Regions from separate parts of the Planococcus notacanthi genome, predicted to be linked through region 1. Evidence: predicted binding sites of a transcription regulator. Region 1 holds the regulator's gene; the other holds the start of a gene.
The links. Region 1 encodes LexA, which represses DNA repair genes until DNA is damaged. Its sites were predicted from a motif close to CGAACATATGTTCG; they were not measured.

Region 1 (11,887 bases):
AACATTGTCAGCTGTGAAGCCGAACTCTTCCATGATGCGATCTCCCGGTGCACTTGCACCGAAACGGTCGATTGCAAGAATATCGCCTTCGTCGCCTGTATAGCGATCCCAACCGAATGAAGTACCGACTTCAATAGCCAGGCGTTTCTTGACAGTTCTTGGAATGACGGATTGCTTGTATTCTTTATCCTGTTTTTCAAAACGATCCCATGATGGCATTGAAACGACAGAAACCGCAATTCCTTCTTCAGCCAATTGCTTTTGTGCAGCTACAGCCAAGCTAACTTCCGATCCAGTCGCAAGCAATAGCGCTTGTGGATTTTCAGCAGGGGACACAACGTATGCACCCTTCTCCACGCCAGCTTCTGCAAGTTCTGCGCTGTTTTCCAAAATTGGCAAGTCCTGACGAGAAAGAACCAATAAAGTCGGTGTAGTTTTCGCCGTCAACGCCAAACGCCATGCCGCTTTTGTTTCGTTGGCATCAGCGGGACGAACAACGCTCAAGTTCGGCATTGCACGAAGAGAAGCCAAATGTTCAACCGGTTCATGTGTTGGGCCATCTTCGCCTACAGCTACGCTATCATGTGTGAAGACATAAGTGACAGGAAGCCCCATTAATGCAGCCAGACGGATTGCTGGACGGACATAATCACTGAAGACGAAGAACGTTCCGCCGAAGACATGAAGTCCGCCATGAAGAGCCATACCGTTTAAGGCTGCTCCCATTGCAAATTCACGCACACCAAACCAGATATTGCGTCCTTCAGGATGTTCAGCGTCGAAATCGCCAGCGCCTTTGATGTTCGTTTTGTTGGATCCAGCAAGGTCAGCACTTCCCCCGAAGAAGGAAGGAACTGTTTTAGCGATTGCATTGATCATATCTCCTGAAGAAGAACGAGTTGCTTGTTTGTTACCGAATTCATATGTCGGGAACTCTGCATCAAAGTTCTCTGGAAGATCTCCACGGATCGCCATCTGCAATTGTTCCGCCAATTCCGGATGTGCTGATTCGTATTGTGAATACAATTCGTTCCATTGTGATTCAGCTTTTGCCCCAAGCTCTTCAGTTGCCTGTTGGAAAGTTTCATATACTTCCTCCGGCACATGGAAATCTTGATCGAAAGTCCACTCGTAGTATTCTTTAACCAATTTCATTTCATCTTCACCAAGCGGTGCACCGTGTGCGTCTGCTTTACCTGATTTGTTCGGAGCTCCGTAACCGATAACGGTTTTGACTTCGATTAATGTCGGTTTGTCTGAAGATTCTTTGGCTTGTGCGATTTTTTCTGATAAGTCGTCCAATACATTGCCATCGTCTACGCGCAAATAGTTCCAGCCGTATGACTCAAAACGTTTTTGAACATTTTCAGAGAAACTCTTGCCGAGTGGACCGTCCAACGAAATGTCGTTGCTATCATATAGAACAACCAATTTATTTAATTTCAAGTGGCCTGCAAGAGAAATAGCTTCTCCGGCAACGCCTTCCATCAAATCTCCATCACCGCATAAAGCGAAAGTGTTGTGATCGACGATATTCATGCCTTCTTTATTGTAAGTAGCTGCTAAATGACGCTCAGCCATTGCCATACCGACCGCCATACCAATTCCCTGTCCAAGTGGACCGGTCGTGGCTTCAACGCCTGTAGTGTGGCCATATTCGGGATGTCCAGGTGTTTTTGAATCCCATTGACGGAAGTTTTTGATTTCATCCATTTCTAAACCATAGCCGCTTAAATGAAGCAAACTGTATAGAAGCATGGAACCATGTCCAGCGGATAACACAAAACGGTCACGGTTAAACCAATCCGGATTTTTTGGATTGTGGTTCATATGCTTAGTCCACAAAGTATATGCCATTGGAGCTGCGCCCATTGGCAATCCTGGATGACCAGAATTTGCTTTTTCGATTGCATCGATGGAAAGTGTACGAATTGTTGTCACTGCAAGTTGATCTGCGTGGGTTGACATAGTAACATCCTCTCTCAAACAAAAATATAATCCCTTTCTAGTTTAGTCAACAATAGAAAAGAATACAATGAAAAAGAGAATAAGTATTTAATTCAAATACTTATTCTCTCGAATATTTTTGACCTTTTCTGGTGTTACATCGTTCCCATTCGGGTCAATTACTTTTACATTTTCAATTGTTCCACGCATCGTTTTACGGAACGTTTGCAAATATTCCTGGCGCAAAGAAGATTGTTCTTTTGCTTCTTCTTTGGATAATCCAGTCGTTTTCGATTTACGTGATAGTTCATTAATTCTAGTTAATTTGTCTGGTGATAACATAGACATCCACCTTTCTTCTTTTCATATGGTACAAAAAAAGTAAGGTTTCTGCAATGTTTTAGTCTTTCATCAGCTTTTCGTATTCCTTATATCGCCGATGAACCGTCGCCTTGCTCGCTTGGTAGCCGAATCCTTGCAGGGTTACAGCAATTTCACTGAAAGTCAGCCCATTGGTTTTCAGGCTGACAATTTGATCGATAGGCAAATCCAAGCGTTCCCGTCCATCAGGATTGCCTTTGCCTTTTAGATTTTTTTCCGGTTTATAGCCATTTTCCACAGCGCGTTTCATGCCCCGCTTGATTTTGGCATTATGTATTTTGCGCTGATATTCTTCAACGATTGCCAGAATTTCAAGCACCATGTCATCCATATCATTAAGGGCTATTGGCCCCATATCCGATAAGGTATAAACTTCCACGCCATATTTCTTCATGACATGCAAAAGAGCAATACGTGCATGCCCTCTGCCCAAACGCGTTTCATCCTGAATAAAAACGGCATCGATTTTTTCTGCCTTGATGCAATTAAGCATTTCAAGCAGACCGTCACGATCCATTTCGTATCCACTGTGCTGATCGGTGTATACACCATCCACTTTATAAGATTGTTCAAACGCAAATTTCATCAGTTCTTCTTCCTGTCTCTCAAGGGAGGATTCCTGCGTATCTTTGGTCGTGCTGACACGGCAATAAATTAATGCATTTTTCTTCATTCAGCATCACCTGCAAATTTAATGGTCTCATCAGGAGCAAATTTCAATTGGTCGCTTGGAATCTTAAGGGATTGTCCTGCAATGATTTTTGGAGTAGAAAGGTTGTTTTCTTTCATAATCTCCTCTATCCATTCATGATGGGGAGTCGCGCCACTGAAAGATTCAGCTAAAGTCCAAAGCGTGTCGCCTTCTTCTATTTCAACTTGGCTCATTGATGTACTGTTTGTATTATGGGACAGTATTGCGTAAAAAGTAAATACCACAATTAATGAGAAAAATGCGATAAGATAAGAATTTTGTCGAATGAATGTCATTTGAACCGCCTCCTAAGAATTTATGTTCGGAATGTATGTTCTCATATTAATGCGAACAGGTGTTTTTGTCAAGAATAAAATTCGAACCTATGTTTGCATTTCAATGCCCGAGTTGGTATACTATTGGTAGAAATCAAGTAGAATTACTCAAATGAGGTGAAACTGTTGAAAAAAGTATCCAAACGCCAGGAAGACATTCTGTCATTTATAAAAGAGGAAGTTCGGCTGAAAGGCTATCCGCCATCCGTACGCGAAATCGGTGAGGCAGTCGGTCTTGCATCCAGTTCGACTGTACATGGGCATTTAGCACGTCTTGAAAGCAAAGGCTTGATCAGACGGGATCCAACCAAGCCGAGAGCCATTGAAGTAATAAGCACTGACGAAGCGTTAATCGATAAAAGTCCGGTATTGCATGTTCCTTTAATCGGTAAAGTAACTGCCGGTGTTCCTATTACAGCAATTGAGAACGTGGAAGAGTATTTCCCGCTTCCGCAAAGTTATGGCACTGAAGATGATCACATCTTCATGCTGGAGATCATGGGTGAAAGTATGATCGAAGCCGGAATTTTGAACGGAGATTATGTAGTGGTTAAGCAGCAGCAGACCGCGGATAATGGGGACATTGTTGTCGCAATGACGACTGAGGATGAAGCAACAGTTAAACGCTTCTTCCGAGAAGAAAATTATTTCCGTCTTCAGCCTGAAAATTCATCGATGGATCCGATCATTGTAGACCAAGTATCGATTCTTGGTAAAGTTGTAGGCGTTTATCGCCAAATCCATTAAAAAAACCGGGGAAATCCCCGGTTTTTTTAATGGATATTTTTATTATGTAAACAATTTCATTTTAGCGTTTATGGCAGTTGAAAGCTAAAATTACAGGAATTCTCATTCTCCTACTATACTCTTCATCAGAACTGAAATTTTGACGCTCGGGCTTCCCTTCCCGAACATTCGTTACGCTAAATCCCGCATTTGTCAAAGAGGTAAAATAGCTTTCAATGGTTCGGTGATACTTGACGACAATTTTATCGATCCACGGTTCGTGCCGTTCTCCTTCTTTAAAGTAATCGTCCACCAGCCAATTGCTTCTTTTTTCTCCTGACATTTTACTTGAAAAAGATGAGGTCGTCAGTGGATGCTGCACACTAAACACAAATTTCCCCTCAGCTTTTAAGGATTCATATACATTTCGGAATAGTTCGTCCACTTCCGGTAAATAATGGATGGCTAGTCGAGAGGAGACGATGTCATAGGTATTTTCAGGAAAAACAAATGACTCCATAATTGCCAATGTCAGATCGGCATTGGCACCCTCCAAATTTGCAGCCGCTAAGTCGATCATTTCTTCAGACCCTTCCACACCATGATAATAATGCGCTCCTGCTTCCAACAGTTCTTTTCCGAATAAAGCATCTCCACATCCTAAATCGAGTATATCCTGGTTTTGAAAGTTGCCAAGCAAGCCATAGATTATTGGTTTTTCAATGCTGTTATTAGGGCTCTCCGTCCGATTTCTTCTTTGCAGAAAATTCTTCAAAAAATCTTTTTCCTCGTAAGCACTCGATCCTCTGAACTCCATTCATTTGCCTCCCAATTGAATTGTCATGCAAAAAATCTTTTAAAAAAAGGAGTTGCGCAAGCAACACCTCAAGTGCAGCTTGCCGAGAAAAAATCTTCTACAGTTCGCTGACGATAATATATTTAACTAAATTGATAGTAATGCGATAAATATTGCCTGTTTGTTCATCTGAAATTTCATAAGTGCCATTGGAAGGAATCTTGCTTAATGCCGATTCTTTATCTACAGCCTGGACATTGTGTACGATGGTATTGCCTTGATCAAAATAAAACTCTACGCGAAACGGTTTCATGCAATAGCCTCCTTTAAACTTTTACTTTATCTTCGTGACTCAGTTTAGCATATATCCTTTATTATTGCTGTTTGTATAATTCCTTGTATACGATCACTTTCAGGGCAAGCAGCTCTTCTTCATTCAAATCCTCTTCAAGCTTCTGAATCACTTCGTCTGCTGACATCGTGCCATCTTCAATTCCCGATTTCATTTTAGCCAGATCCGCAATGCCGACCTTTTTGATGACTGTACCCGCTGCATCTCCAGTTGTTTCAAATGGCAAAGGCATACTCTCTTCCTCTGCAATTTTGGCTTCTTCTACATATTCAAGCATTTGTGGATCACTTTCAACATATTCCACCACTTTTTCCATTTGCCCGTTGTTCCGAAGCTCTTCTGTCGCCTCGGCAACCAGCCGGTCGGTCGACAAATCGGGTCCGATAACATATGTGCCAATGCCTGCAAACGAAAAGAAGATTAAAAAAACAATGATAGACATTAAAAAGCGCATAGCCGATTCCCCCTCCGTTTTTAGACTATTATAACAGTAGACGCAAAAAAGTGTATAAAGTTACCAAAAAAGAATAACCTCGCAGTTCGTTCTTTGCAGAACGGACGACAAGGTTATTTCTTTTACTCAAGCATGTTCATCAATTAATCATCGTTTCTGCTGCTCAGCAATCCACCAGTCAATGTGTTCTAAATTAAAGATCACAGTGTCTTGGAATGCTTTGCGGTGCGGAATCTTTCTTTTCGACATTAAATCTGTAATCTGCTCTGCAGCCAATGGATAATTCACTGATTCCAAATATTCTACAAGATTCGAAAGTCCTTGGATTTTCCTCAAATTAATCGCCTCCCACAAAATCCTTCTTCTTTCAAGAGAAAGAAAAATTCAGTATGAGTTATTAACTTTTCAGGCTGCAACTAATTATAACCTTAATTCGCCGGCTGTAAACTATAAAAAAAGGTATTCTTCGCATACTCTGCATATTTTCATCATAAATTTCATTAAGCCTGTTTAGTTAGAATCAGGATATTTTCAAGCAACAGCAAGACAAGGAGATATCCGCTTGCCTCTGGAATCTTTCTTTGCCAGCACATAAAAAAACAGCATCTCCGAGGAGAAACTGTTTTCATGTTTACTTTTCTATAGAGTCAGAACAGCATAACCTTTATCGGCTTTGAGGCTCCAATCGACAAAAATTTCATTTATCGATCTCTTCAGTATCTTTTCCAATGTTGATTGTTTAAATAATTTATATTCTAATGGCCGTTTAGCCAGTTTCAAGGTGTCTTCAATGCCCATGCCTATCCATTCATTTTCGAGCAGAGTAAAGATGTCTGTACGACGAATCAGCAGGGTTCTTTCAATATCTCCGAAACGGTTCAGTAAATCCGAGATTCTTTGCTCCAGTTCACTTATTTAAAGATTCCATCGAAGAGAGCCTGCTCGTTAACTTCCATCAGCCTAGGCTCTATTTCTATCACGCTTTCTTCCAAGACAGTAAGAATCACACCCGACCTGTTCACTAAATTCCAAACGGCATACTGTTCTTTAATCTCGTGGCCTGCTTCTTTTAAAAACTCCGTTGAAATTCTTCGCCAATTATTTGAGGAGCAATTGAAGCCGGAATCCCTTTAACAGGAAACACACACAGATATTCCACCATCAACGAGAATCACTTAATTCTCAACCGTGAAGCATTCTGCTGATCAAGAATCGACGCGGTGGCTTTCTTCATAAGCACGCTCTTCTTTGTGGTAACGGATGTATGATTTTCCGAAAGCGACTAAAGACGTGATCCAGAGAGAAATTAGAATTGCGTATAAGATCATGAACATAATGATTCCTCCTCTTTTACTAATCAGCAACATAGTCAAATATTAACTTTCTTTTTTTAAAAACTTTTTAATATCTCAGTCTGCCAGGTCATTGCCAATTAGTCGCTTTAGCACACGAATAAGTTTCTATTAGTTTTCAATTTCTATTATTTTTTTCATTTTCTCTTTCTGGACTCGACGGAAAACAGAAAAAAGCCGTTGGCGCTTTGCAGCACCAACGGCTTAAGGTAATTTTTAGTACATTTTCAAGTATTGCTCGCGTTCCCACGGGTGGACGCTTGTGCGGAACATATCCCATTCGATTTCTTTCGCTTCGACGAAATTGTTCAAAATGTGGCTTCCCAATGCTTTTTTCATCACTTCATCTTTTTGCAATTCCTGCAAGGCGTTGTAAAGTGTGCTCGGAAGATCTTCGATTCCCACTGCTTCACGCTCTTTTTGGTTCATTGCATAGATATTGCGGTCTACGGCATTTGGTGGAGTCAGTTTTCTTCTGATTCCATCAAGGCCTGCGCCAAGAAGAACAGCCATCGCTAAGTATGGATTAGCTGCCGGATCGACTGAACGCACTTCTACACGTGTAGACAAACCGCGTGATGCTGGAATACGCACTAACGGGCTACGGTTCTGGCCTGACCATGCAATGTAACAAGGCGCTTCATAACCTGGCACAAGACGTTTGTACGAGTTTACAAGCGGGTTTGTTACAGCTGTAAAGCCTTTCGCGTGTTCAATGATTCCAGCGATGAATTGGTAAGCTGTCTCACTCAATTTCATTTCGCCGTCTTCATCCAGGAATGTGTTGCGATTTCCATCAAACAAGGAAAGGTTCATGTGCATTCCTGAACCGCTGACACCAAATAGTGGTTTCGGCATGAACGTAGCATGAAGGCCATGTTTACGGGCAATGGTCTTAACAACCAGCTTAAAGGTTTGGATTTCATCACATGCTTGTACGGCATCTGCATATTTAAAGTCGATTTCGTGTTGTCCTGGTGCCACTTCGTGGTGGGAAGCTTCGATTTCAAAGCCCATTTCTTCCAGTTCAAGAACGATGTCGCGTCGGCAGTTTTCGCCCAGGTCCATCGGTGCCAAGTCAAAATAGCCGCCGTGGTCATTCAGTTCAAGAGATGGTTCGCCTCTTTCATCAAGTTTGAACAGGAAGAATTCCGGCTCTGGTCCAAGGTTGAAATGCGTAAATCCTAGCTCTTCCATTTCCTTTAATACACGTTTTAAGTTTGTACGTGGATCTCCAGCAAATGGCGTGCCATCTGGGCTGTAAATGTCACAGATTAAACGTGCAACTTTTCCTTTTCCTGTGATCCAAGGGAATACAACCCATGTATCCAAGTCAGGGTATAGGTACATATCAGATTCTTCAATGCGTACAAAACCGTCAATGGACGATCCATCAAACATCATTTTGTTGTCGAGTGCTTTGTCCAATTGGGATGTCGGTATTTCAACGTTTTTGATGACCCCAAGAATATCTGTAAATTGCAGACGGATAAAATTAACGTTCTCTTCTTTTACTAATCGTTGAATGTCTTCTTTTGAATACTTGCCCATGTTCTCTTCACTCTCCTATAAATATTGTATGTAACCCCATCTCATTTAAAGAAACGGGTTAAATCACTTTGTCTGAAACCGCCTTTTTCAAAAGGACGGGCTTGGTGCTTCAATTCTTCGCGCAATAGTTTGCGCAACTCGGCATCGCTTAAGTTTTTCGGCTCTGCCTTTTCGTTTTTAGGGATTTCTTTTGTATCATATAATTTCTTGATGCCTGCAATATTCAGTCCCTGATCCAAATATTCTTTGATTTCGAGAAGTGTATCCACATCATTCAGGGAAAACATACGCTTGTTGCCTTCGGTACGGGCAGGGTTGATCAACTCATGCTCTTCATAATAACGAATTTGCCTGGCGGTCAATTCCGTCAATTGCATAACTATGCTGATTGGAAGAAGCGGCATCGTTCGTCGCACCCGGTTCGTCATAAGTTTCACCCATTTCACATAATTGCTACTCTTAAAGCATACATCATGTCAGATTACCTGTCAACAACATGTTATGTTTTCTTACATTAAATGATTTCCCGTATGCTCCATACGGGAAATCATTTAAATTAACTTCAATTTTTTTAATGCATCTACTGAATTCAATACGGCAATTTTTACGTGTTCATACGTAAGACCGCCTTGAACGAATGCTGTATAAGGTGGACGAATCGGACCGTCCGCAGTCAGCTCGATACTGGATCCCTGCACAAATGTACCGGCAGCCATAATGACATCGTCCTCATAGCCCGGCATGTAAGCTGGTTCAGGCGCAAACTGCGCATTGACCGGTGAACTCGCCTGAATGGTTTGGCAAAACGCAATCATCTGTTCAGCATTCTGAAACGACACTGATTGAATCAAGTCGGTCCGTTTGTCGCTCCAATGAGGCGTCGTCATCATGCCAGCCTGTTCCAGAAGCGCTGAAGTGAAAATGGCCCCTTTTAACGCTTGCGAAACAATATGCGGTGCCATAAAAAAGCCTTGATACATATCAGGCAGTGCATTAAGAGAAGCACCTGCCTCTCCTCCTATACCCGGAGACGTCATCCGGTAACCGCATTTTTCGATTAAATCCTTTCTTCCTGCGATATAACCGCCGATTTTCGCCAATCCGCCTCCCGGATTTTTGATTAACGAGCCCGCGATCATATCCGCACCCACTTCAATCGGCTCCTGCATCTCCACAAACTCGCCATAGCAATTATCGACAAAAATAACTGCATCCGGTTTTATCTCACGAACCCGGACTATCATCTCTTCAATTTCTTCTATTGTAAATGAAGGGCGTGTATCATATCCTCTGGACCGCTGGATGGCAATGACTTTTGTTTTGTCACCGATTGCATTTTGAGCAGCTTCCCAATCGATTTTATTGCCGGCATCCAGATCTGTATGCTGGTAGCTGATGCCGAAATCCCTCAACGAACCCGTATCTTTTTCTCCTCCTGAAACGATGGAATCCAAGGTGTCATAGGGTTTTCCTGTAAGGTAAAGCAACTCATCTCCCGGCCGCAAGATACCGAATAATGCAATTGTGATGGCATGGGTGCCAGAGATAATTTGAGGCCGCACGAGTGCCGCTTCCGCTTTAAAGACATCTGCGTAAACGCGTTCCAGCGTATCGCGCCCTTCATCATCGTAGCCATAGCCCGTTGACGGGTTGAAATGGTGATCACTGACACGCTGGTTATGGAAAGCATCCAGCACTTTCTTCTGATTAACGTATGCAATTTCATCAGCCAGCTGGAGCTGTAGTTGGATAGTTTCTTCTATTGTTCTAATCTGTGTATGCATGCAATTCTCCATTCTGTTAAACTTCTCATCTTATTATGAGGCACGACTTGAAATAGCGTCAAATTCTGATACAATTCATAGAGTCGTACGCAAAGGGGGATAAAAGGCTATGGCTTGGGAAGTACTGAGCGCCATTGGAACGATTGCTTTTGCAATTTCCGGGGCCATTATTGCAATGGAAGAAGAATACGATATTTTCGGCGTGTACCTTCTTGGCGTAGTCACTGCCTTTGGAGGCGGTGCCGTCCGGAATTTATTGATTGGCGTGCCGGTTTCGGCGCTGTGGGAACAGGAGTTTATGTTTCAGCTAGCCCTTATCTCTATCACGATTGTGTTTTTATTCCCGCATAAATTGCTTGGCCATTGGAATCGCTGGGGCTATTTCTTTGATGCAATCGGATTGTCGGCGTTCGCCGTACAAGGTGCCATTTATGCGGTCGATTTGGAATTGCCGCTTTTTGCAGTGATCGTTGCAGCAGTCCTGACAGGATCCGGAGGAGGAATCATCCGCGACTTGCTGGCAGGCCGTAAGCCATTGGTTTTGAAAGCGGAAATCTATGCGGTCTGGGCTGCTTTGGCGGGATTGTTTATCAGCTTTAATTTAGTGCAAACTGACCTGATGCTCTATTCTTTGTTTGTGCTGATTACAGCCTTGCGGATTCTCTCTTATACATTCAAATGGAGATTGCCTGCACGCAAAATCCAAACTTCATGAAAACAGACCACTCGGCTAAATTTCCCGGGCGGTCTGATTTTTTATGTTATGCGATTGTCTCGCCGTTCCAGGCAGTCATGCCGCCTTCGACGTTAATTGTATCGATGTTGTTTGATTCCAAAATCCCACATGCCATTTCGCTGCGGCGGCCTGCACGGCACACCATATGATATTCTTTCCCGGCATCCAGTTCCTCGATGCGGTCTGCCACTTCCCCCAGAGGAATGTGCTTAGCTCCAGGAATCATTCCCGCGGCCACTTCGTCCGCTTCGCGAACGTCAATGATGTTCAGTTCTTCTCCAGCTTCTACTCGTTGCTGTAATTCATCTGCTGTGATGGTTTTCATACATACGCCTCCTGAATGTAATTCCTTTTCCACTGAAAATGCTATACCGTCAAAAGCCACCTGTCAACCAGAAAAGCTGAAGCAGCCGTCTAGACCCGACAGGCATAAGGCGCTTTGGTTGTGCAGCATCTTTTCAGCTGCATTGCCGGAGTGACTTATGACCCTGAGCTGGCTGCTGAAGCTGAACATCAAGAAAAGCTGAAACAGCCGTTTAGATTGGACAGGCATAAGCCATTCTGGCAAAGCGACAGAAAACTGAAACTAAGCCCAATAAAAAACCGGACTGCAACGGCAGTCCGGAATCTCCCTTACTCTTCGTGTTCGATCGCTACAGCTTTTGCTGGAGAAAACGTTGAGATAGCATGTTTATAGATCAATTGCTGCTTGCCTTCCGTTTCGACCAGCACCGTAAAGTTATCATAGGATTTAATGGTTCCTTTTAATTGGAAGCCGTTGA
Region 2 (11,887 bases), on a different contig from region 1:
CGCTTTATGTGTCCAGGATGCCGAGGAATTTATTTCGCTGACATCTGCTGAGGTTTGATATGAATTTGCTTTTCGAGGGGAAGACCTGTTATTTGCGCAGCTTGGCGATTGAAGACGCAGAAGAAATGGTGCAATTGCTGCTCCGAAACCGGGATTACTGGTCTATCTACGAACCGCGCCACCGGGACAGCTATTTTTCTGCAGCTGTTCAGCGGGAAAAAATCCGCGAGTCGATTTATCAGGCAAGGGAAAACCGGGAGTACAGTGTGGGAATTTTTGAGCATGAGACGAATAAGTTGATCGGCCATATTTCTGTATACAGCGTAAAGCGAATGCCTTTTCTAAGCGCTTTGGTCGGCTATTCAATCGATGAAGCTTATATCGGCAAAGGCATTGCCACAGAAGCGGTAAAGTTGATGACTGCTTTCGGCTTTGAACAGCTTCGCCTTCACCGGATCGAAGCATATGTATCTCCTGAGAATATCGGTTCTATCCGTGTATTGGAGAAAACCGGGTTTCGTCAGGAAGGCTTGCTGAAGGAGTTCCTTTACATCAATGGCGAATGGAAAGACCATTATTACTATGCCATGATTGAAGACGAGTTTTGAAAGGGCAAGGCCACCTATAAAAAATGGTGGAAAGAGATGCAACGCTGGTTTGAAACGTGAATAAAAGCGGAGGAAGGTGTGCAGAAGATGAATAAAGATAAATTATTCTCTTATCATAAATGGGCGACACAGGCCTGTTTGGAGCACGTTCAAGGGTTTGGCGAAGAGCTTTATCAAAAAGAAGGAGCGAATTCATTTTCTTCGATTCAGGCGACGGTTGCCCATGTCATTGGGGTGGAAAAACTATGGCTGATGCGGATGAATGGTGTAGAAAAGCCGGTATTTGAACATTATGATGTGGAGACGACTGACAAAGCGATAGAAGCGTTTATGCTGCTCCATGCAGAAATGGAATTGTTTTTCGCTTCATTATCCGAAGAGCAGTGGCAGGAGACACTCTATTATCAGAACATGCGTGGCGACAATCTGGCTACTTCACGCGAAGATATGCTCTTTACGGTTGTTAATCATGCCAGTTACCATCGAGGGCAAATCACATCTTTCCTCCGTCAATTCGGCAAAGAAGGAATTCCGCTCGATTATATTTATTTCCAAAAACAAAACCGCTGAGAAATTCTCAGCGGTTTTCGTTTCCATTGATGACGACATCCAGTTTTCCAGTCGTCGGATCGATCACCAAACCGTGGACCGGAACATTCGGATCCAACAACGGATGGTGGCGAACCATGTTGACACTGTGGGTGACACTTTCTTCAACATTATCGAAGCCGCGGAGCCAGCCTTCCAAATCAACTCCGGAATACTCCATCATATCGATGGTCTTTTGGTCCACGCCCCGTTTTTTAATCTTCTCGAGCATTTCATGTGGTTTAATATTAGACATGCCGCAATCGTGATGTCCAATAATGTAGATTTCGTCTGCATTCAATTCATATACGGCTACCAGCAAACTGCGCATAATGCCGCCGAATGGGTGATTGATGACAGCACCGGCACTTTTGACGATTTTGACGTCACCGTTTTTAAAATTCATCGCTTTTGGCAGCATTTCAAAAAGACGCGTGTCCATGCATGTCAAAATAACGACTTTCTTGTCAGGAAACTTGGTGGTCATGTACTCTTCGTAACGCTTTTCTTTCACAAACTCTTCGTTGTACTCCAAAATTTCATCTAATAAAGCCATTATACTTCCTCCTTGTCGACTACTACTTTTTAAGTTTAATCCAAATTTCTGAAAAATACGAATCGAATTTGCCGTTTCGAAAGAAATAAGGAAAAAAGTCATTGCGCAACGCTTCGGATTTAATAAGACCTTGCCTTTTATAAAACTGTACGTAGGTAAATTAGAACAGTGTTTTTCACGAGGATTCAAGAATGAAAAAACGGAAAGCAGTTCCGCGTGCTTCGGAGTGTTTTCCGTTTTTCTATATCCAGCTCCAGCGCCCAGGTTCTAGGGACATAAGCCAATCCGGCTGTGCGGCAAAGGACGCCGCTTCGCCAGCTCGTCTTATGCCCTTCAAACCTGCACGGGCGCTTTCGCTTTTCTTAGTGTCCAGCTCCAGCAGCCAGCCCCTCGAGTCGCTTCAGCCTTACCAGCAATGGCAAAGACCGCCATTACCGGTAAGGCTTTCAGCGCTTGTCGTGGCAAAACGGCTGCTTCCGCTTTTCTATATTAACGCGACATTTTCTCTAACTGCTTAATCATGTTCAGCGACAGTCCTGTTCCGATGGCGACTGATTCCAGTGGTTGTGGTGCGATATGGACGGGCACTGAGATTTCTTTTGAAAGCCATTCCTGCATGCCTTTCAATAAAGCACCACCGCCTGAAATGACAACGCCTTGGTCAACCATGTCACCCGACAGTTCAGCTGGACAATTCTCCAGTGTTGCGCGGATGCATTCCAAAATGGCGGATAAAGATTCTTTCAGCGCTTCTTGTGTTTCAAGAGAGCTGAGTGTAATGGTTTTCGGCAAGCCGGTCATGATGTCACGGCCGCGGATTTCCATGTTCTCTGTTTCATGGGAAACAGGAGCATAACCGATTTCCATTTTTATATTTTCAGCAGTGCGTTCACCGATCAATACGTTGTACTGTTTGCGGACATACTGGATAATATCTTCATCCATGCGGTCGCCCGCAACTTTAACGGTGTTGGAAGAAACCACCCCGCCAAATGAAATGATTCCCACTTCTGTAGTACCGCCGCCAATATCTACAATAACACTCGCTACCGGTTCGCTGATTGGAAGTTCCGCGCCTATTGCAGCAGCTACAGTTTCTTCAATTAAGTGAACGGTTTTGGCGCCGCTCTGTTTCACTGCGTCGTGGATAGCACGGCGCTCAACTTTAGTGGCACCGGAAGGGGTACAGACCATCACATTGGGTTTGCGATAAGCACTTCCAAGTTGTTTGGCCGCTCTTTGCATGACCGCTTTCAGCAGATCAAGAGTGGCATCAGAGTCGGCGATGACGCCGTCTTTCAGTGGGCGGATCACCAGGATGGAATCAGGTGCTTTGCCAAGCATAGCTTTCGCTTCAGTGCCGATCGCCAGCACCGCACGAGTTTTTGCATCCAAGGCGACAACAGAAGGTTCATTGATGATAATGCCTTTTGTTTTTGTGTAAACGAGTATATTTGCAGTTCCTAAATCGATACCAATATCTATTGCAGAAAACATACGTGAATTCCTCCTATGAATAAAGACGCTAACTAGTTCGGATTTTACCATTACGAGCTGTGGAGTGGAAGAGCAGAAGGGACCTAAAGAGCCTGGGAATTAGATAAAATACACACATTTGGCAGTGCTTTTAGTGTGAGGAACATAAAAACCGGCTTCAGAGAAGAAGCCGGTTTTTATCGCTCAGTATTTTTTTTCAGGCGTTGGGTCTACGTGCTCTGCATCGTGCGTGTGAAGCTCTTTTCCAAGGAAATGGAGAAGTGTAAAGAAAAACATGAAAATTACGGCCATGAAGCCGAGTACGACAGTAATGTCATAAAACATAATGATAACTCCTCTCTAAACTGTAATTATCAATATTAAGTATACATGATTCTGGTCTAAAAAATAAGTGTCGAATTATCGAGACTTAGAAAGCCCAGTTGCCACCGCGGAAAATCGGTTCGCGGCTGCCATCTTCCAGGATGCCATCAATGTCCATTTCGGACGAGCCTATCATGAAATCGACATGGGTAATACTTTGGTTTAGGCCGTTTTTCAATAGTTCTTCCTGAGACATGGTTTTGCCGCCTTCGATACAGAAAGCATAAGCGCTGCCGATAGCAAAATGGTTGGAGGCATTTTCGTCGAACAACGTGTTGTAGAATAAAATATTTGAATCGGAAATTGGCGATTGATGTGGAACTAATGCAACTTCACCAAGGAAATGAGAACCTTCATCAGTAGCAACCAATTGCTTCAGGACATCTTCGCCATGTGCAGCTGTTACATCAACGATTTTTCCATTTTCGAATGTTACTTTAAAGTCATCAATAATATTGCCGCCATAGCTTAGGGGCTTTGTACTGGAAACATAGCCATTTACGCCTGTTTTATGCGGTACAGTAAAGACTTCTTCGGTTGGCATATTCGCCATGAAAGAATCGCCTTTTTCGTTGATTGAGCCGGCTCCACACCATAGATGGCCTTCTGGAAGAGCAACTTCCAAGTCAGTTTTAGGTGACGTATAGTGAAGTTTTGCATATTTTTTGCCGTTCAGATAATCGACTTTGGTGTGCAGCAAGCGATCGTGTTCTGTCCAAGCCTCAATCGGTTGATCAAGATCAGCACGTACAGCTTTGAAAATAGCATCCCAAAGTTTGTCGATTTGTTGGTCAGCCGGTACATCTGGAAACACTTTAGCTGCCCATTTTTCAGAAGGGGCTGCGATAACGGTCCAGCTGATTTTATCAGATTGAACATATTGGCGGTATTTGCTCAAAGCCTGTCCAGTTGCTTTTTGTGAAGCAGCAATGCGCTTCGAGTCAATGCCAGTCAATAGGTCAGGGCTTTGAGACACCACGCTGATGAAAGCAGCGCCTTGCTCTGCCAATTGCTCGCGTTCCTGTACTTTCCATGCTGGGAAATCAGAGAACGAATCTTCCGGCGCTAATTCAAAGCGCAGGCGAGAGATCGTATCGTCGTTCCAGTCTACAAAAACTTGTTTCGCTCCGGTTTCATAGGCCTTTTGGGTAATTGAACGGACCAAAGGTGCTGCATCAATGGAAGCGGCGATATAAAGCGGCTGTCCGGGTTGAATATTTACTCCTACTTTTACCGCCAGTTCAGCATAGCGGGATAATTTTTCATTAAAAGATGTCAAATAAATCTCTCCTTTCATCTCTTTCTATAGTAGCAATTTTCTGTAACTGCCTGCAATGATTTATAACGATATACGAAATATATTTTGCTTGCATTTTCTGTTATAAAAGTTTATGATTTAAACAAATGTTTGAGTGGAGGTGTGATTATGAATCAGAAAGAAGTGGAAGTGCTTGAATTGATCCGGCGCAACCCGTATCTATCTCAACAGGAAATGGCAGAACGCCTAAACATGTCCAGGCCATCACTGGCCAATTTCATTTCCAATCTCATGCGTCAAGGGAAAATCTTAGGCCGCGCTTACGTACTGCCCGAAGAACAGACGGTCATTTGCATCGGCGGGGCAAATGTCGACAGAAAATTCCTGATGGAACGTCCCGCGCAGATGGGAACATCCAATCCGGCTTCCGTTTCCGGCAGCGTCGGTGGAGTAGCCAGAAACGTCGCGGAAAATTTGGGGCGCCTCGGCCATTCAGTCAAGCTATTGTCGATTGTGGGAAATGATCCGGAATGGAACTTAATCGAAACCGCTTCCAGCCAATTCATGTCGACTGAAATGACAAAAGCAGTCGACGGATTGTCAACTGGAACCTATACAGCGATTTTGGAACCGGACGGCGAAATGCTGCTGGCAATGGCGGATATGAAAATTTATGACTCTCTGACGCCAAGCTATATTGCTAAAAATGACAGTGTTTTATTATCATCTGCCTTTCTGGTGATCGATTTGAATTGTCCAGTGGAAACGGTGGAATATGTTCGTCAGTTGGCCATCATCAATAACATTCCACTGGCAGTCATTCCGGTTTCAGCTCCAAAAATGGACAGGCTCGGAACAGATTTGGCCGGCATCAGCTGGCTGATTCTTAACCGCGATGAAGCAAGCAGGCATTTGCAGATGCCCATCAATTCCATAGAGGATTGGCATCAGGCTGTTGAACAGCTGCTGAGTCAAGGTGCGGAAGCAGTTGTCATCACCGGTGGAAAAGAAGGAGCCGTAGCCGGAAATGCAGACGGCATCACACATTACCAGGCGATGCAAGTCGACCAGGTCATTGATGTGACCGGTGCAGGAGATGCATTTTCCAGCGCCATTGTCCACAGTGTAATGAATGGGAAGGAATTTGAATCCGTTATCCATTCAGGAATGGTGAATGCGGCAAAAACTCTTCAAAGCAATGCGACTGTAAGACGAGAATTGACAGCAGTACAACTACAAAAAGAACTGGAGGAATTACAATGACATCAATGATTTCTTATTCAACTGAAGTACAACAAGCAATGGAGGACAAAAAGCCGATCGTGGCACTCGAATCGACGATCATTTCACACGGTATGCCTTATCCCCAGAACGTGGAAACGGCACGCGTGGTAGAACAGATTATCCGTGATAATGGTGCAGTTCCTGCAACAATCGCCATTATGGACGGCAAAATCAAAATCGGTTTGTCTGATGAAGAACTGGAAGTGCTTGGCAATAGCCCAGGCGTTTCAAAAGTATCAAGAAGAGATATCGGCCAATTGATCGCCACGAAAAAAATCGGTGCTACAACTGTCGCTGCAACGATGATTTGTGCAGAACTTGCAGGCATCCGTGTTTTCGCAACAGGCGGCATAGGCGGGGTGCACAGGGGCGCTGAGACGACCATGGACATCTCAGCTGACTTGGAAGAACTTTCGAACACAGGAGTGGCTGTTGTTTGTGCAGGCGCAAAATCCATTTTGGATATCGGCTTGACGTTGGAATACCTGGAAACAAAAGGGGTTCCAGTCATCGGCTATCAAACAGACGATATGCCGGCATTCTACACACGCTCAAGCGGCTTTGATCTGACATTCCGCAGTGATGATGCTGCTGAACTGGCTGAAGTGCTGAAAGCAAAATGGGATCTGGGCATTACAGGCGGAGCGGTAATCGCCAACCCGATTCCAGCTGAACATGCACTGGAAGACTCATTCATCAATGGCATCATCACTCAAGCCATGACTGAAGCGAATGAAAATGGCATTTCCGGAAAAGAAGTCACGCCTTTCCTATTAGGGAAAGTCAAGGAATTGACGGAAGGCAAGAGTTTGGTCGCGAATATCGAACTGGTCAAGCATAATGCAAAAGTCGGAGCCGAACTTGCGGTCGCTTACAATAAACTTTAAGAATAAATTGTGAAAAGAAGTCCATTCGTGGACTTCTTTTTTTATTGGGGAGGTTTATTGGGTTTTCACTATCCTAAAGGTAGGGTAAGGAGAAAGAAGGGGATGAAGCACATGAAAACTGATGTATTCATCGGCGGGGGTGGAATCGGTGGATTGACACTTGCACTGAAATTGGTGCAGCGTGGAATCGATGTGGTTCTCGCCGAACGGATGGCTGTAAAAGCACCTACCTATAAAGGGGAACTGCTGCAGCCGAAAAGTATGCAGATATTCGACAGCCTTGGAGTATATAAGAAAATATGTGATCGCTCTAATGAAATTAAAGTTTTGGACATGCTGGAACTTTCAAGTTCTCTCCAAGTAAAGGACCAGGCATTTATGGATTATAGCGTGTTGCCCGGCAAGTACAGTGCAGCTTATATGATGCATCATGAGGAATTGAAGTCTGTTATTTTAAAAGCTGCCTGTGAATATGAAAACTTTCATTATTTCAAAGGAACGGCCTGCAAAGGATACGGAGAAAATACAGCGTTGCTTCAAAAAGGAACCGAAAAGTTTGAAGTGGAGGCGGAATTTTTCTTCGGTGCTGAAGGGCGTTCGTCAGTCACTAGGAAAGCCATGGAAATTGAAGTGAAACAGACCACCTACAATCATCATTTTCTGACGGTGACGTTTCCGCGTGCTGAAAATTTTACAGACGGTCAAATCATTTCTACATACAACCGTTTTCTGGGGCTTTTCCCGCTGCCTGATAATCAGGTGCGAAGTGTTTACTTGATACCGCCAGGCGATTATAAAGAACTCAAGGAAAAGCCAATCAGCCATTTCCATAAACTGTACACGGATTTAGCGCCTGCGGTAGATGGTTATGTCCAGCAATTGACGGATTGGAAGAAAATCCAGTTGATGATTCCGGTAATGTATCATGCGGATTCATATGTGAAAGGCAATAAAGCTATCATCGGTGACGCTAGCCACGCTGTCCATCCAATGGCCGGAGAAGGCATGAATATGGCTATACAAGATGCGGATATACTAGGCGAATTAACCGCAGATATGTTCAAAGAAGAAAAAAAAGACGAAAGCAATTTAAAGTGGTACGAAACCGTCCGCTATAAGCGTGCAGACCATGTGATACAACTCAGCCACTTGGCAGCTTTGGCCTATTCTTTTCCATTTAAACCGGTCAGCTACATCCGCCAACGGACTTTCGAGCGCATGGAAGAAGACCCAATTCTTCATTTTAAGCAAATGTTGAATGTTTCGGGCCTTGGGATGTGGAAAGAAAACGTTCGAGATCGTTTCATACAAGGAGGCATCATGCCCGTCCGCATAAAAGATTTAACAAAAGACACAAAAGAATTAAAGTATTATACACCAGAAGAAGATTACCCATGGAAAGCGGAGGGACTCAGATGATCGATGTCATGAAGATGTTTAAAGCAAGAATGTACATGAAACGAAATGAACCTTTTTTATATAGTTGGCATGCATACGTCGGATATGAGCTTGATTTGTTTAAAGCCTTCGATCGCCCTATGTCCCAATATGATGTAGCCGATGCGCTGCAATTGGACGAAGATTTATTGAACCAGTGGGTGAATGTTGGCGTCTCGATCGGCCATCTCAAAGAAGCCGGTAGAAACCGATATAAAACCTGGAATGCATGGAAGCTGCCGAAACCGAAGGGCAACAATTCCTCGGGTGTTCTGCTAAAGGAAATGATGGAGTTGCATATCCCGACCTTGCTGAATTACCCAGAGATGATGCGCAAGCAGGAACGCCTTCATTTTGATGAAGAAAAACACGCTCCGACTGTAGCTGAAACAAGCAGGTTGCTGGAAGTATTGGCTCTGCCGAAAATGTCCAGACGCCTGAAAGGCCAAAATATCGACTCGGTGCTGGATATTGGCTGTGGAGAAGGCGGATACATCAAAAAGCTTGCAGAACGTTTCCCCGACACCCACTTCACTGGAATTGAAATCAGTCCATCTGTAACGGAAGTAGCGAAAGCCTTGACGAAAGAAAATAATAATATTTCTATTGAAAATGCCGATCTATGGGATTACAAACCATCAGAGCAGCAAGGCATGGTTATGATGAACAATGTCATCCACTATATCGACCTCGGAAAGCGCCAGGACCTTTTTACTGAACTGGCCAGCTGGATCAAAGACCAAGGTATTCTGTCAGTTGTGACACCTATCGCTGGAGACAGCGACAGCCCACCATTTGCTAATGTTTTCAATAGTTTTTTCTCATCTTTCGACAACCTCTACCGATTGCCGACGCGCGAAGAAATGGCAGAATGGGGCGAGCAGGCAGGACTCGAGTTGCTTAGCATCCAAACCGTCATCAAAGAAGGCGGCTGGTATATTGTGCAGTATGAAAAGAAAAGCTGAGGCGACCGTTATGCTCCGACAGACATAAGATGAACTTCCGAAGCGGCGTTTTTTGCCGCACAGGAAGGGCAGCTTATGATCCGAGGAGCAGGCCGCCGAAGCTGGACAAAAAAGAAAAGCTGAGGAAGCCGTAAAGGTTCGACAGGCATAAGACAGACCGGCGAAGCGACGTGTTTATGTCGCACAGCCGGTTTGGCTTATGTCCCGAGAACCTGGCTTCCGAAGCTGGACAAGAAAAAATGAAATGATCGTATTGCTCCCATAGGCAATTACAGCAACATAAAAAAAGGCCCTGAAGGATTTTTTCCTTCAGGGTCTTTTTGTGCTTGCTTATTTGCGTAAAGAACCAAGTTCGGTTGCAATTGCCTGCATTTCACTCGTGCTGAACTTTTCGCGGTTCGCGACCATTTCGTAAAGTTCATGCAAATCTTCGTATTGGGAAGCGTTGAAGTGTTCGGCTTTCATTGCATCCACATTGACCATACGCAATTTTGATTTTATTTCTTCAATCATAAAGCTGACGTTTTCTGGTGACGGTTTTGATAAGTCCATGATAAGCTCCTGCCTTTCGGGTGGTTATGCTTAATCATTTCATTATTCAAAAGCAATGTCAATTGCCAGTTTGTCCAGCGGCTTTTTCTTCCTTGATTTTAGCAATGATGCGCTTGGTTTCATAGACGATAACGCCTGATAGGCCAAGAAGTCCGATCAAGTTAGGGAAGGCCATTAAGCCGTTCATCACATCAGAGAAAGTCCAAACGACATCAAGTGAAACGGTTGCGCCAACGAAAACCATCAAAACGAAAGCGATGCGGTAAACGATCAGCAATGCCGGGTTCTTGAATAAATACTGGAAACATTTCTCTCCATAGTAAGACCAGCCGATGATGGTAGAAGAAGCAAAGAAAATCAATCCGATGGCTACTACAATTGGGCCAGCTCCTCCAAGGAACTGTTCAAAAGCTGCAGTTGTCAGAGCTGCACCTTCAAGAGATTTATCTGTATAAAGGCCGGACATGACAATTGTGACACCGGTAATCGAACAGATGATGATGGTATCAAAGAGTACTTGTGTCATGGAAACCAATGCCTGGCGTCCTGGAAGATCCGTGATTGCAGCAGCAGCAGCAATCGGCGCCGACCCAAGTCCCGCTTCGTTGGAGAATACGCCTCGTGCTACACCATATCGGATAGCCGCACCAATGGCACCGCCAACAGCAGCTTCACCGGTGAATGCCGCACTGAAGATCGTAGCAAAAGCACCTGGAATCAGTTCCATGTTTAAAATCATAATAATTATTCCTGCGATTATGTAGAATAACGCCATAAAAGGAACGAAGAACGAAGTGACGCGGCCGATGCTCTTAATTCCGCCAAGCAGAACCAAGGCGGTGAAAATTGTTAAAATGATTCCGGTAATCCATGTTGGAACACTGAATGTATCGCGGACGACTGAAGCGACTGAGTTCGATTGTGTCCCGTTGCCGATTCCGAAAGCCGCAATGGCACCAAAGATGGCGAATAAAACAGCCAACCACTTTTGTTTCAAGCCGTGCTCAAGGTAATACATCGGTCCGCCAGCCATCTGGCCTTTAGCGTCGACAACACGGTATTTGACTGCCAATACAGCCTCTCCGTATTTGGTGGCCATTCCGAAAAATGCAGAAAACCACATCCAGAAGACAGCACCCGGTCCACCGAGGATGACCGCTGTTGCAACACCGACGATATTACCGGTACCTACGGTTGCAGCCATGGCGGTTGATAATGCTTGGAAATGGCTGATATCCCCTTTAGAGGTCGTATCCGAATTTTTGGTGAAAACCAATTTCAAAGCATAAGGCAATAATCGGACTTGGAGAACACCAAGACGAACTGTTAAGAAAATTCCTGTACCTACTAATAAAATCAATAAAGGTGGTCCCCATACGTAACCGCTGATAGTGCCCAATAGTTCTTCGAACTGCGCCATTATTTTTCCCCCTTTTTCAATATCCTTTTCTGTCTATTAAACCTCCTGTAAACATAATATTCCGAAAGTTTTTCGATATAGTCAAGTTATTTTTAAAAAATATATGCTGTATAAGTGTTTAGGTTTTCAAAGTTTAGGGAAAATTCCTAACAGATGTGAAAAACATATTTTATTGGGAGGAATTTAGGATGAGCCAAAACAAATTGATGACAGGTTTACTAGTAGGCGCGGCAGTGGGGATTATTGTCTCACTATTGGACCGCAATACAAGAGATGACGTTATACAGAAATCGAAAAAAGCAACAAACAATGCAAAATACTATGCTTCAAATAGAGATGAATTGGTACAGGCTTTCCAGCAACAAGCTGAGAGAGCGCAAAATCTGTATTCACGCATTTCTGAAGATGCTTCATATGTTGGAAGCAAGGTAAATGAATTGAAAGAAATGACTCCACAAGTGAAAGAAATGGC

Region 2: the regulator LexA is predicted to act here: its motif matches at 5,010-5,023, upstream of QMA01_RS16530 (carbohydrate kinase).

The regions. Positions count from the first base shown of each region.
Region 1 is NZ_JASDCQ010000001.1:594,815-606,701, reverse strand. Features, by position in the region: gene tkt (transketolase) at 1-1,968, opposite strand, end outside; gene QMA01_RS02815 (DUF896 domain-containing protein) at 2,056-2,289, opposite strand; gene QMA01_RS02810 (YneB family resolvase-like protein) at 2,348-3,001, opposite strand; gene yneA (cell division suppressor protein YneA) at 2,998-3,315, opposite strand; gene lexA (transcriptional repressor LexA) at 3,481-4,101, shown strand; gene QMA01_RS02795 (class I SAM-dependent DNA methyltransferase) at 4,163-4,897, opposite strand; gene QMA01_RS02790 (hypothetical protein) at 4,995-5,189, opposite strand; gene QMA01_RS02785 (hypothetical protein) at 5,251-5,682, opposite strand; gene QMA01_RS02780 (hypothetical protein) at 5,830-6,018, opposite strand; gene QMA01_RS02775 (hypothetical protein) at 6,888-7,016, opposite strand; gene glnA (type I glutamate--ammonia ligase) at 7,251-8,585, opposite strand; gene QMA01_RS02765 (MerR family transcriptional regulator) at 8,627-9,013, opposite strand; gene QMA01_RS02760 (methionine gamma-lyase family protein) at 9,137-10,369, opposite strand; gene QMA01_RS02755 (trimeric intracellular cation channel family protein) at 10,479-11,084, shown strand; gene QMA01_RS02750 (rhodanese-like domain-containing protein) at 11,131-11,430, opposite strand; gene hfq (RNA chaperone Hfq) at 11,739-11,887, opposite strand, start outside.
Region 2 is NZ_JASDCQ010000006.1:28,377-40,263, reverse strand. Features, by position in the region: gene QMA01_RS16565 (M3 family oligoendopeptidase) at 1-58, shown strand, start outside; gene QMA01_RS16560 (GNAT family N-acetyltransferase) at 60-608, shown strand; gene QMA01_RS16555 (DinB family protein) at 696-1,178, shown strand; gene QMA01_RS16550 (beta-class carbonic anhydrase) at 1,186-1,752, opposite strand; gene mreBH (rod-share determining protein MreBH) at 2,242-3,249, opposite strand; gene QMA01_RS16540 (hypothetical protein) at 3,433-3,573, opposite strand; gene QMA01_RS16535 (aminopeptidase) at 3,659-4,891, opposite strand; gene QMA01_RS16530 (carbohydrate kinase) at 5,039-6,133, shown strand; gene QMA01_RS16525 (pseudouridine-5'-phosphate glycosidase) at 6,130-7,041, shown strand; gene QMA01_RS16520 (FAD-dependent oxidoreductase) at 7,153-8,460, shown strand; gene QMA01_RS16515 (class I SAM-dependent methyltransferase) at 8,457-9,443, shown strand; gene QMA01_RS16510 (DUF1128 domain-containing protein) at 9,774-9,995, opposite strand; gene QMA01_RS16505 (alanine/glycine:cation symporter family protein) at 10,054-11,415, opposite strand; gene QMA01_RS16500 (YtxH domain-containing protein) at 11,604-11,887, shown strand, end outside.